One region of the Rhodococcus chondri genome, then DNA from elsewhere that is predicted to be linked to it. Evidence: riboswitches for the same ligand, from Rfam matches in the RefSeq annotation. Region 1 holds a riboswitch; the other holds the start of a gene.
The links. A riboswitch is a leader RNA that binds a small molecule or an ion and turns the genes downstream of it on or off. The one in region 1 is predicted to bind S-adenosylmethionine.

Region 2: linked by a shared signal. The riboswitch ahead of Q8814_RS07610 (hypothetical protein) and the one ahead of metX (homoserine O-acetyltransferase MetX) in region 1 are both predicted to bind S-adenosylmethionine.

Annotation. Positions count from the first base shown of each region.
Region 1 covers NZ_JAUZMZ010000124.1:8,581-14,567, forward strand. The annotation lists gene yhjD (inner membrane protein YhjD) at 1-108, opposite strand, end outside; gene trpS (tryptophan--tRNA ligase) at 125-1,177, opposite strand; gene Q8814_RS18945 (exodeoxyribonuclease III) at 1,252-2,055, opposite strand; gene Q8814_RS18950 (hypothetical protein) at 2,296-2,823, shown strand; gene Q8814_RS18955 (NADP-dependent isocitrate dehydrogenase) at 2,928-4,145, opposite strand; SAM riboswitch class IV at 4,415-4,529, shown strand; gene metX (homoserine O-acetyltransferase MetX) at 4,699-5,826, shown strand; partial or broken gene Q8814_RS18965 (DUF3017 domain-containing protein) at 5,854-5,987, opposite strand, start outside.
Region 2 covers NZ_JAUZMZ010000029.1:22,767-28,753, forward strand. The annotation lists gene Q8814_RS07585 (PPOX class F420-dependent oxidoreductase) at 1-230, shown strand, start outside; gene Q8814_RS07590 (STAS domain-containing protein) at 249-752, opposite strand; gene Q8814_RS07595 (hypothetical protein) at 1,642-2,052, shown strand; gene Q8814_RS07600 (nucleoside/nucleotide kinase family protein) at 2,078-2,698, opposite strand; gene Q8814_RS07605 (IclR family transcriptional regulator) at 2,700-3,476, opposite strand; SAM riboswitch class IV at 3,603-3,716, shown strand; gene Q8814_RS07610 (hypothetical protein) at 3,745-4,137, shown strand; gene Q8814_RS07615 (hypothetical protein) at 4,201-4,692, shown strand; gene Q8814_RS07620 (hypothetical protein) at 4,761-5,618, shown strand; gene Q8814_RS07625 (esterase/lipase family protein) at 5,658-5,987, opposite strand, start outside.

The DNA.
Region 1 (5,987 bases):
GTGCTCCTGATAGCGCGAGGCCGACCGGAGGATATGGTCGAGCCAGGGCCGGGCAGCGCGCTGACGTTCGAGAAAACCGGGCTTGTCGACGTCCTGCTCACCGGCCACTCGGCACTCCTTCTGGCTACTTCCGCGGTAGGAATCCCACCTTGTCATAGACCTGCGCAAGCGTCCGGGAGGCGACTTCTCGCGCCCGGTCGGCACCGTTCGACAGGATCCGCAGCAGCTCCGCCTCGTCGCCGAGGAATTCGTCGACCTTCGCGCGCAGTGGCGTCACGAACTCGGCGAGCACCTCGGCGGTGTCGTTCTTCAGGTCGCCGTAGCCCTTGCCCTCGTATCCCGCGACGAGTTCGTCGATGCTGCGGCCCGACAGTGCCGACTGGATGGTGAGCAGGTTGCTCACGCCCGCCTTGTTTTCGGGGTCGTACCGGATTTCACGCTCGTTGTCGGTGACCGCCGACTTGATCTTCTTCGCGGAGACCTTCGGGTCGTCGAGGAGATTGATCAGACCGGCCGGCGTCGCAGCGGACTTGCTCATCTTCGCTGTCGGATCCTGCAGATCGTAGATCTTCGACGTGCCCTTGACGATGTGCGGTTCGGGTACGACGAACGATTTACCGAAGCGCTTGTTGAAGCGCTGCGCCAGATCGCGGGTCAGTTCGAGGTGTTGCCGCTGATCCTCCCCCACGGGAACCCGCTGCGCGCGATACAGCAGGATGTCTGCTGCCATGAGCACCGGATACGTGAACAGGCCGACGGTCGCGTGCTCGGAGCCCTGCTTGGCGGACTTGTCCTTGAACTGGGTCATGCGTCCCGCTTCACCGAAACCGGTGATGCAGTTCAGAACCCACGACAGCTCGGCATGCTCGGGCACCTGGCTCTGCACGAACAGCACCGACCGCTCGGGGTCGATACCGATCGCGAGCAGCTGCGCCGCCGAACGGAGAGTGCGGGCGCGGAGTTCCTTGGGCACGTGCGGCACGGTGATCGCGTGCAGGTCGGGGATGAAGTAGTACGCGTCGAATTCGTCCTGCAGACCGACCCACTGCTGCAACGCACCGAGGAAGTTCCCGAGATGGAACGAATCGGAGGTGGGCTGAATGCCCGACAGCACCCTCGGCCGGGCGACCGGTCGCGGGTCCTGCGCTGTGGTGTTCTGCTCTGCAGTGCTCGACATGACCTCGATAATTTCACGCATCGATTTCCTGGACCGAACCGAGGTCGGCAACCACGCCGGGGTCTCGCGTCGGGTCAGCGGAAGGACACCGTCACGGGGGCATGATCGGACCATCGCTCCGCGTAGGTGGCGGCACGTTCGACGCGGGCGTCGGTCACCCGCGCGGCGAGCGCGGGGGTGACGAGGTGGTAGTCGATGCGCCATCCCGCATCGGTGTCGAACGCCTTACCACGGTACGACCACCACGAATACGGGCCGGCGACGTCACCGTGGACGTCCCGCACCACATCGCGCCACTGCCCGCTCCCGAGGAGATCGCCGACCCACTCCCGCTCGCTCGGAAGAAAACCGGACTTCTTGACGTTGCCCTTCCAGTTCTTGATGTCGCGCTCGGTGTGGGCGATGTTCCAGTCGCCGCACACCAGCATGTCCCGGTCCGCGGCGATCACACTTTCGGCGCTGTCACCCAGGTGCTTCGCGAACGACTTCATGAAACGTTCCTTCTCGACCTGCTTGGGGGTCTCGGCCTCGCCGGTGGGCAGGTACAGACTCCCGACGGTGAGGTTCCCGAAGTCGGCCTCGATGTATCGGCCGGTGTCGAGGAACTCGTCGTCGCCGAAGCCGACGCGATGCGCATCGGACGGGACCCGGGACAGGACCGCGACCCCCGCACGCCCTTTCGCGGCGGCCTCGGTGGACACCACGTGCCAGCCCGCATCGAGTGCCGGCGCGATCGCGGCGTGGAACTGTTGCGCGGTCGCGCGGACCTCCTGCAGGCACACGATGTCCGCGGGAGTTGCAGCGAGCCACGCGAGCAGGCCTTTGCCGGCGGCGGCGCGGACGCCGTTGACGTTCACGGTGGAGATGATGTGGGGCACGCGGTCACCGTATCCGATGTCCCACCGCCCACTACCTGCCCACCGCGTTGCTGAGCACCGCCCGTCATCATACCGGCTGTATTCCGTTGGCTTTCTACGAAAGTCGCGTTGCGGGACGGGATCACCGGTATAAAGAGTCGACGGGCAGGCGACAGAAAGCACATTCCGAATCCGACGTCGGTGTGTGTCGAACCACCCAGCGGACACACGGATGTTGTAGTCCCGCTCGAAGGAGAGACCATGCACCCAGTCACCCGACGTCTGCTCGTCATCGCACTCGCTGCCGGCACCGGCATCGGCTTCGCCACCGGCGTCGCCGCCGCCGACGACCACGGGAAGACCACCGGACCGGTTCAGTTCTGGGCCGAAGGCAACAGCAATTGCTCGGTCGACTTCACCATCGTCAACGCAACCAACAGCACCGGCTACGAGATCGACTTCCGCATCGACAACGAAGTAGCCACCGGAGAGGACTTCGGTACCGGCCCCACCGGTCGCCGGGCCGGCTTGAACTCCGAGGCCGAGGCACCGATCTTCCCCGAGGGGGGCTACACCACCAAGCGTGCCCCCGTCACCGCCAACTACAACGTCAAGCTCGGCACCCTCGACATGCTCCCGACGCTGCCCGACCCCCTCGCCGACAATCACACCGTCCACTACCGGATGATCCTCGGCCCCGAAGGGTCCGACCGCGGCAACGGCGATTGGTACCACACGCAGATCAGTGGCTGCAATCCCATCGTCAGCGGCTCTGCCGGCCTGTTCTGACCACACCACCCCTGGCGCACGGAGCACCCCCGGCGAAACCCGGCGCGAACGACGGACGGGACGCCTCCTGATGGAGGCGTCCCGTCCGCGGGTACTCGATTACGTCAGGCGCGAGCCTTCTGCAGGTTCTCGTCCAGCGCGCCGAGGAATTCCTCGGTGGTGAGCCAGGACTGCTCGGGGCCGACGAGCAGCGCGAGGTCCTTGGTCATCTGGCCGGCTTCGACGGTCTTGATGACGACATCTTCGAGGGACTGCGCGAACTCGATCACCTCGGGGGTGTTGTCGAGCTTGCCGCGGTGCTCGAGGCCACGGGTCCAGGCGAAGATCGACGCGATCGGGTTGGTCGACGTCGGCTTACCCTGCTGATGCTGGCGGTAGTGCCGGGTGACGGTGCCGTGGGCGGCCTCGGCCTCGACGGTCCTGCCGTCCGGTGTCATGAGGACCGACGTCATCAGGCCGAGCGAGCCGTAGCCCTGCGCGACCGTGTCGGACTGGACGTCGCCGTCGTAGTTCTTGCAGGCCCAGACGTAGCCACCCTCCCACTTGAGCGAGGAGGCAACCATGTCGTCGATCAGGCGATGCTCGTAGGTGAGCCCGGCGGCATCGAACTCCGCCTTGAACTCTTCCTCGTAGATCCGCTGGAACTCGTCCTTGAACATGCCGTCGTAGGCCTTGAGGATCGTGTTCTTGGTCGACAGGTAGACCGGGTAGTTCTGCTGCAGGCCGTAGGCCAGCGAAGCACGCGCGAAGTCCTGGATGGACTTCTTGTAGTTGTACATGCCCATGACGACGCCGCCGTCTTCGGGAATCCGGCACACCTCGTGCTGGATCGGCTCGCTGCCGTCCTCCGGGGTGAAGGTGATCGTCACGGTGCCCGGACGGTCGACCTTGAAGTCGGTGGCGCGGTACTGGTCGCCGAACGCGTGACGGCCGACGATGACCGGCTTGGTCCAGCCGGGCACCAGGCGCGGCACGTTCGAGATGATGATGGGTGCACGGAAGATGGTGCCACCGAGGATGTTGCGGATGGTGCCGTTGGGCGACCGCCACATCTTCTTGAGACCGAACTCTTCGACGCGTGCCTCGTCGGGCGTGATGGTCGCGCACTTGACGCCGACGCCGTGCTTCTTGATGGCGTTCGCGGAGTCGATGGTGACCTGGTCGTCGGTGGCGTCGCGGTTCTCGATGCCCAGGTCGTAGTATTCGAGATCCACATCCAGGTAGGGATGGACCAGTTTGTCTTTGATGAACTGCCAGATGATGCGGGTCATCTCGTCGCCGTCGAGTTCGACGACTTTACCCTCAACCTTGATCTTGGACATATGCGCTTCGTGTCCTCCTAGGACGTTTACATCGGTCCCCAATCGACCGCACTTCGTGAGTGCGATCGCGGTCTGCTCGGCCGCGGCCGAGCATGGCCCTGTCCACGTCCGAACAGCGGCCAAACAAGACAAGCGTACTGCTATTCGATCGGTCCGCAAAGCGGCAATACCATCCACCATTCCCTACCGACCGGTAACTTGATGCTGGTCAGGAGGCTCTCGAGGGCGATTGCCGCGACTCGGCGCTCAGCCGCTAGACTGCCCGACGAGGTCATGAGTGCCAGCGTCAAGCCCCGGCTTGCTGGTCGGCAACCCTCCAGCCAGGGTGGGGTGCTCCGGGTGAGGACACGGTCGTCGGTGTAGCGCCGACGGCAAGCCGGCTTCTGGGAGGTTTGAAATGATGAGCTGTCGCGACTAACGCTGGACACCCGCCGCCCCCGGACCATGGCCCTAAGGACACGATGAGCGACACCGATAGCTGCCTGCCCATGAGCAGTCGCCCCACCGACACCCGCCTCGCCCGCGACGCGAACGACCTCGAGGCGGTCGCGTCTTGACGGCCGATACCGAGCGGCGTCACGTCGAACTCCCCTCCGAAGACGGCCGCCTCGGCACGGTCGACATCGGCTCTCTCGAGCTCGAGAACGGCGAGATCCTCCCGAACGTGACGATCGCCGTCCAGCGTTGGGGCGCGCTCTCCCCCACCCGCGACAACGTGGTCCTCGTCGAACACGCGCTCACCGGCGACTCGCACGTCACCGGGCCGGCCGGGCCGGATCACCCGTCGCCCGGTTGGTGGAGCGGAATGGTCGGGCCGGGCGCCCCCATCGACACCGACCGGTGGTGCGTCGTCTCCACCAACGTGCTCGGCGGTTGCCGCGGCACCACCGGACCGGGCAGCCCCGCGCCCGACGGCAAGGCCTGGGGCTCACGTTTCCCGCGCATCACGATCCGCGACCAGATCGCCGCCGAACTTGCGTTCGTCGACGCCCTGGGAATCGATACGCTCGCGGCCGTGACCGGCGGGTCCATGGGTGGCATGCGCACACTCGAGTGGATCGTTTCCCACCCCACGCGGATCCGGTCCGCGCTGGTTCTGGCTGTCGGCGCCCGCGCCACGGCCGACCAGATCGGAATCCAGACCACCCAGATCGCCGCGATCGCCAACGATCCGGATTGGCAGGGCGGCGACTACTACGGCACGGGCCGCCGGCCCGAGGCCGGACTGGGTATCGCACGGCGGATGGCCCACCTGTCGTACCGCAGCGAAGAGGAACTCGATTCCCGCTTCTCCAACGACAGCCAGGGCGACGAGGATCCGTGGCTCGGCGGGCGCTACGCCGTGCAGAGCTACCTCGATCACCAGGCCACGAAGTTGGTGGCCCGGTTCGATCCGGGCACCTACGTCGTTCTCAGCGACGCCATGAACCGGCACGACGTCGGACGCGGTCGCGGCGGGATCGCGGCAGCACTCGGCAGCACCCCGGTACCGACCATCGTCGCGGGTGTGGACTCGGATCGGCTGTATCCGCTGCGGCTGCAGCAGGAGATCGCCGACGGCCTACCGGGCTGCGATGTGCTGCGCGTCCTCCAGTCGCGCGACGGACACGACGGTTTCCTCACCGAGGCAGACGCCGTGGCGGAACTGCTCCTCGAACTGATGGAACTCGCGAAGTCCTGACCGGCCGGCCGGGTCGGCCGGCCGGTCCTAGTCCGTGCCGAGGGGATCGATCGACGCGGCCAGCGTGACGATCATCCCACCGACCACGAGCATCGCGGCGACGTCGAAACCCTTGCTGCGCACCGCGAGAACTCCGACCTGGTCCGGATCCAGGGCCCAGC
Region 2 (5,987 bases), on a different contig from region 1:
ACGAGTTCAACGGACCCTACGTCCAGGTCGACGGCACGGCCGAGGTTCTGGACATGCCTGCTGCCACAGAGCCCCTCGTCGAATACTTCCGGTGCATCTCGGGCGAACACCCCGACTGGGACGAGTATCGGGAGGCGATGCGCACGCAGAACAAATCTCTGATCCGCCTCACCATCGACACGTGGGGACCCGTCGCGACCGGAGGATTCCCACCCGGCAGCCGTCGATAACCACAGTGAAGTGGACGCTCAGCCCGCCGAATCGCTCGAACGGGCGGAGTAAGCGTCCTGATGGAGTGCCGGCGCATGGACGCGGACGGTCCTATGCATCGGACCACTCCGGACTGCGTGAAGTGCGGCGTCGAGCGTGCAGTAGCACTGGATCAGGCGGTCGACTCCCGAGATGTGCAGCGCTCGCTCGGTGTGCGGGCCTGTAACAGCCACTGCGCAAGCCCCGTCGTGACGCAACCGGAATGCGGCGGTCTCGAACAGTTGGAGGCCGGAGCAGCCGAGGAAGCCGACTTCGCGTAGGTCCAGGACCAGGTCCCGCTTTCGGGAGACGACCTCGGTAAGACGTTCGGTGAGCTCCGGCGTGGTCGTGATATCGATGTCGCCGCTGACGTGGAGAACAGCGGCGGGCCCTGTTCGCTCCTCGACGGTGATCGACAGCGCCGCCGGAGCGCACGCGTGAAGGTCGACCAGAGCGGCGAGGGCTGGATCGGGTGCTCCGAAAGCGGATGGGCGAGAGTCCATCGGAATTCCCCTTTCTCGGCAACCCGAGAAGTGGCGTTCACGCGAGACGGCGGCGCGCTGGCCCTACCGTACGCCCGACTCGCACCGCAGGTGGCGCATTAGGGGACCGAAGACGATCGACGATTCGTCGCGGACGTGGCGCCCGTCTCGGATGGTTCAACGGTGTCGTCCCAGTCGCGCTGGAGGGTTCGCGAGTGCAGGTACGGCAAGGCCCGACAGTGACGGGACTTCGGGATGTACTGCCGCGGCGCCCTCCGAATGCGGACGGGACTTGCAGCGATCTCGTGAGCGCTGCGCAGATTACGTCTGTGAAATTCAACTTCAAGTAAAGCAACCCCTTGTGTTCTTGAATTAGTACGTTCCATTATGGCTGGGAGCGTTAGTAAGGTTTTACATATATTTCATGGCCGAGATCTTTTTTTGGTGGAATTGTCGCAAATGGGTGTTCACTGCAGATGGGGTTTTTGACCTGCGGGTATGGACAAAATTTCGGGGATTTGTTCGGTTGGCGACGGCCTTTGGGATTCAAAATGTGGCCTTTCCCACAGTGGCAAGTGCTGCATTATTTCGCGACTCCGGTCACAATTGTTCCGTCAGCAGTTTCCCGCTGCTGTGACCGTTATCCACCACCCCGATGGGAGCTTTACCGTGCTTGCAGAAATCGCCGAGTTCTTTGCCAACGTCGCCGACCTGTTCGACGTCCTCGACTTCTTCACCGGTTCCGCTGAGGGCCTGAGCAGCGACAACTGAGTGGGCGTCAGCAGCGGCAGCCGCTGACAAGCTCGACGACACGGACCCGCGGGCATATCGCCCGCGGGTCCGTGTTGTCTCCTAGGGTGTGCGGAAGACGGCGGACGTCTGCGCCGCCGCGCGGAAGAGGGAGACGATCATGAGATCATCGGTCCGCAATTTCGTCGGTGTGTGCGCCGCCGCGGCCTTCACCGTGACCGCAATGCTCGGTGGTGCGGGGGTCGCCGCCGCCGACGAATGGCCCCCGATCCCCGAGTATCCCTCGCCGATGGTGCCGTTCGAGACCGATAACTTCCTCACCCCGGAGCAGCCCGCGTTCTGGAATCCCCTCGTCGCCGAAGACCGGCTCACGTCTCCCTTCGGGACGGCCACCCGGATCGTGTGCACCGCGTTCCACGGCGTCATGGTGGATTGCTGGCAGGCCGACGAGCGCGGCGAACCGCACAAACTCGTCAGGTTGCCCTTCAACTTCCCCAGTGTCACCGGTTCGAGCATGCCGGGCGGGGGACCGGCGCACTTCGTGTATCCCGGTTACATCCCCGGAATATGACTCGGGCCACCGCCTCGGACGCAGCTTACGAACCTTGTTCGGACGCGGACCGTACCGCGGGTCGATCCGGATGGTCGTACTTGACGACGATGTCGGCGTCGGCCGAGGCATCGTGTTCGAGCAGTGGCGCGATCGTCCATCTGTGCACGTCGGATGTTCGTCGTTCCAGCGCTGCCCGCGACATCCTGAGCTGAACGGTCAGATCGAACGAGAGACCGCGACCGAGCAGCATCGGCCCGGCAACCACCAGAACCTGACCCGCGGGAGCCTCGATCCGCTGTGCGCGGGCCGACCGGTCGCAGTCCTCGTCCCACAGGCGCGGTAACCAACGGTGCCGGTCGTGTAGCGCGCGAACGACTTCGCGGTCCAGTGCGCCGTAATCGAACCAATCCCAGCGATAGCTTGCCGGATCGGTGTGCCCGTGCTCGAGCCGGAGAGACGCCGGACGCACGAAGTCGTGCAGCGACACCACATCCGCTGCCCGGCCGGCCACCCGCAGTCGTGCAGCGACGTCGTCGGCGAGAGCGGTCGGTGCAGCGGCGTCCGCGGCGGAGATGGCAACACACACCCGTGGTTCCAGTGCCGCAGCGCGCTCGGCGATTGCCTCGGCGAGCTCTACAGGGCTGATGGGAGTGAACCTCGCCATTTCAGGACCGGGGTTCGGTGAGAAGGCGCGATCTCCGGGCAAGAGTGACGCCGATCCCTTCGGCTGCAGCCCGTACCGAGGCGGCATGCGCTTCGGGGCGGAAACGGTGCGACGGTCCGGTCACGCTGATCGCGGCCACGACCCGGTCTCCGTCGCGGATCGGAGCGGCCACGCAGACGATGCCGGCAGCGGACTCCTCGTATTCGAAAGCCACGCCCTCTGCTGCGATGCGATCGAGCTGGGCGAGTATGGGGCCGGGCAGGATCATGGTGTGCGGGGTGTAGCGAGGTAGCGGAGCGGACAAGATCTTCTCGCGCAGACTGCTGTCGGCATTGGCCAGCAGTACCTTGCCGATGGCAGTGCAGTGCAGTGGCATTCTTCCGCCGATCCGGGACGGAGCGCTGGCCTGTCGGTGACCGCCGATCTTCGTCAGGTACACCACGTCCGTGCCGTCGAGGATCCCCAGATGCACCGTCTCGTGGATGCGCACATTGAGTTCTTCGAGAAACGGGATGGATACCTCGAGCAAGCTCCGTTCGACAGAGGCGCGCATGCCCAGCTCGAAAAGGTGCCCGCCGAGGCGGTACCCGGCTCCTGTTCGATCCAGCAGCCGCACCTCGACCATGTCGGTCAGCACTCGGTGCAGAGTCCCTTTCGGAATTTGTGTGCGCCGTGTCAGCTCGGCGAGGCTCAGTACGGAGTCGTCGATCGAGTACGCATGCAGAACCGTCATCACCTTGCCGAGCACTGTCGTCCGGTCGAAGTCCCGGTCGGGCACCGATGCCACCTCCATCGCCGCCGTCGCATCCAGGCCAGACGATACCTCGAAGAGTTCCGGTCAGCGGAACGCGCTGCTCCGTGGCGGGTCTCCGCGCCGCGCGTCGTTTGGTGTAGAGTGACGATGCTTCACGAGATGCCGTCGCCAAGCTCCGACTTGACGGCACGCCAACCCCACGCTCGCGGGTGGCTCGGATGACGAAGCGGCCCGCGGCCGACCCGGCCCGGGCACGAGCGCCCCGCCCCGGGGCCTTCCGGGAGGAACTGGCATGACAGATCATTTCGACTCGACCGAACACCTCGGCGCGCAGCATTGCGGATCGTACGGTGACGGGCACCACGTGCACTTCATCCGCGCGCGGAAGGCGTTCGAAGATTCCGATCTCGGTGTCGGCGCGCTGGTGCGGGTACTCGACGGCAGTACCGTCGAATTATCTTGGGATGGAATACGACTCGATTTCCGTCACCACGACACCAACGAGATCGTACGGGCGATCGACGCCGGTGGAGATATCGGTACGTGGGTTCCCCGGTGGCGAGTACTGATCCTTCCGGGCGAGGAGCCGCGTGTCCCCGCGACCTTCACGCTCGCGGCGCCGGACACTCGGACAGAATGCGTCCCTGGACGGGTCCCGGCCCTGAAATTTGTGCCGGGATTCTGACCCACGGGCGTCCACCGGCCTGTTCGCCCGGGAACAAGGGGGACGGCCGGATAGCATCCGGGAATGACCGAAGTGCTCGAGCCGTGGAAGGACTTCAACGTTGCGATGGTCGGCGCGACGGCGGCGCTGGCGGGTCTGGTCATCGTGGCGGCCAGTGTGAATATTTCGCGGATCGTCACTGCGCGAACGATCACTGCGCGCCTGGCGGCTGCGATCGCGACGCTTGTGCTCGCCCTCGTCGCCTCGGGCGTGGGGTTGGTACCCGGTATCAGCGCACCCTGGTACGGCACACTCGTCGCGGTGGTCGCGGTGGTCGCGGGAGTATTCCAGGCGCACGCCACAATTCGGATTGCCCGCGAGCATGCGTCCGCCTTCCGGCTCAAGTTCTTCAAGGCGGCGCTGGGATTCGTGCCGATTGCCGCCTACTTCGCGGCCGGAGTGGTGACGGTTGCGGCGCCGCGAGCGGGTCTCGCGCTCGCGGCGGGAGGGTGCCTCGCGGCGATCGCCTCGGCGATCGTCATATCGTGGGTGGCGCTCGTGGAAGTGTTGCGCTGATACGGGTTCGGTGCGCACTCGCGCTCGTCGAGCCCGCTTCGGCGACATCGGCCGAAAGGGGTGGTGCCGTGGGTGTAGGTGCCGGAAGGTTCGCCGCGACCGCGGTGTTGATGTTGCTGTCGGCCTGTGCGCAGCCCCACCGCAGCAAGGATGCAGAGGATCTCGAGTCGGCGGTGGCCGCCATGTCCGGCGTCGAGGACGTCGACGTGCTCTACACCAACGACTTCTCACTCGGCTCCGACCTCGATGTCGATATCGCGGTGGAAGAAGCCCGAATCGCGGAGATCGTCGCCGTGGCAGCGGTCCTCGAGCGTCGCGGCACCCTCGATCCCGAATCTCTCGGTGACGAGACCCGCGCGCTGCGCGCCGTATTGCGAGAGATCCCGGGGACAGAAGTAGCGTGGTCGTACCGCGAGGGTGAAGGGCATTCGTTGGGATTCGGCCGAGCCCCGGCCGGGGCTGCGCTTATGGCGGTGCGCTCGCATATCGACGCCCACGATCTCACGGTCACGGTAGGGGAGTTCGACGCCGCGCCGCGGTGGACGGTGACGATGCCGCTGGGCATATCCGCGGAGAAGGAGATTCACGAGACGGTGGAGCAGTTGCCGCTGCCGGCGCGGGCTTTGGTCGTCGAGGACGGCCACGTATCGATGGCGACGGTTGTGGTCGAGAACGAAGGAGAAGCAGAAACGGATCTCGCCGCGGTAATTGCGGCGTTCACCCCGACCGAGGAACACCCGCTGATGTTGGAATGGCAAGGGACGCAGAATGGCCGGGACGACGAGCGGAGATTCGCCGGTCGTGTCCACATCGCCGGCTGTGCATACCCGGCGATATTGGGCGAGTCGGAGCCCGAGCGCTTCTACGCGGCCGAAGCTATGGAACTCCGCGATCGCCTACGCGCACGGTACGACACGTGCGACTAGAACGTACTGGACCTTCCTCGCATCACACGGAGGGCCGCATCAAGGATGCCGTGGATCTGCGGGGTGGGCCGCTATCTCCGCGCTGGGGTGCGGACCCATAGTGGGATCCGGGCTCCATCCGAGAATCGGCGGAACGAACACACACTGGAGCGGTCGCGGATCGTCCGGGTCGAGGGCGTCGAGTACGAACCATGCGGCATTCGGGTCGTTGACAATGCCGGCATGTTCCACGAAATCGTCGGCGCAGTGGTCCTGCAGCACGATGTTCGTCGCGTTGGGTGCCTCCCGGTAGCCGCTGGTGTAGGGCAGGACGATCTCCTCGTAGCGCGTCATGATGTTGGTGTAGGTGACCTCGTCGGCGTACACGCC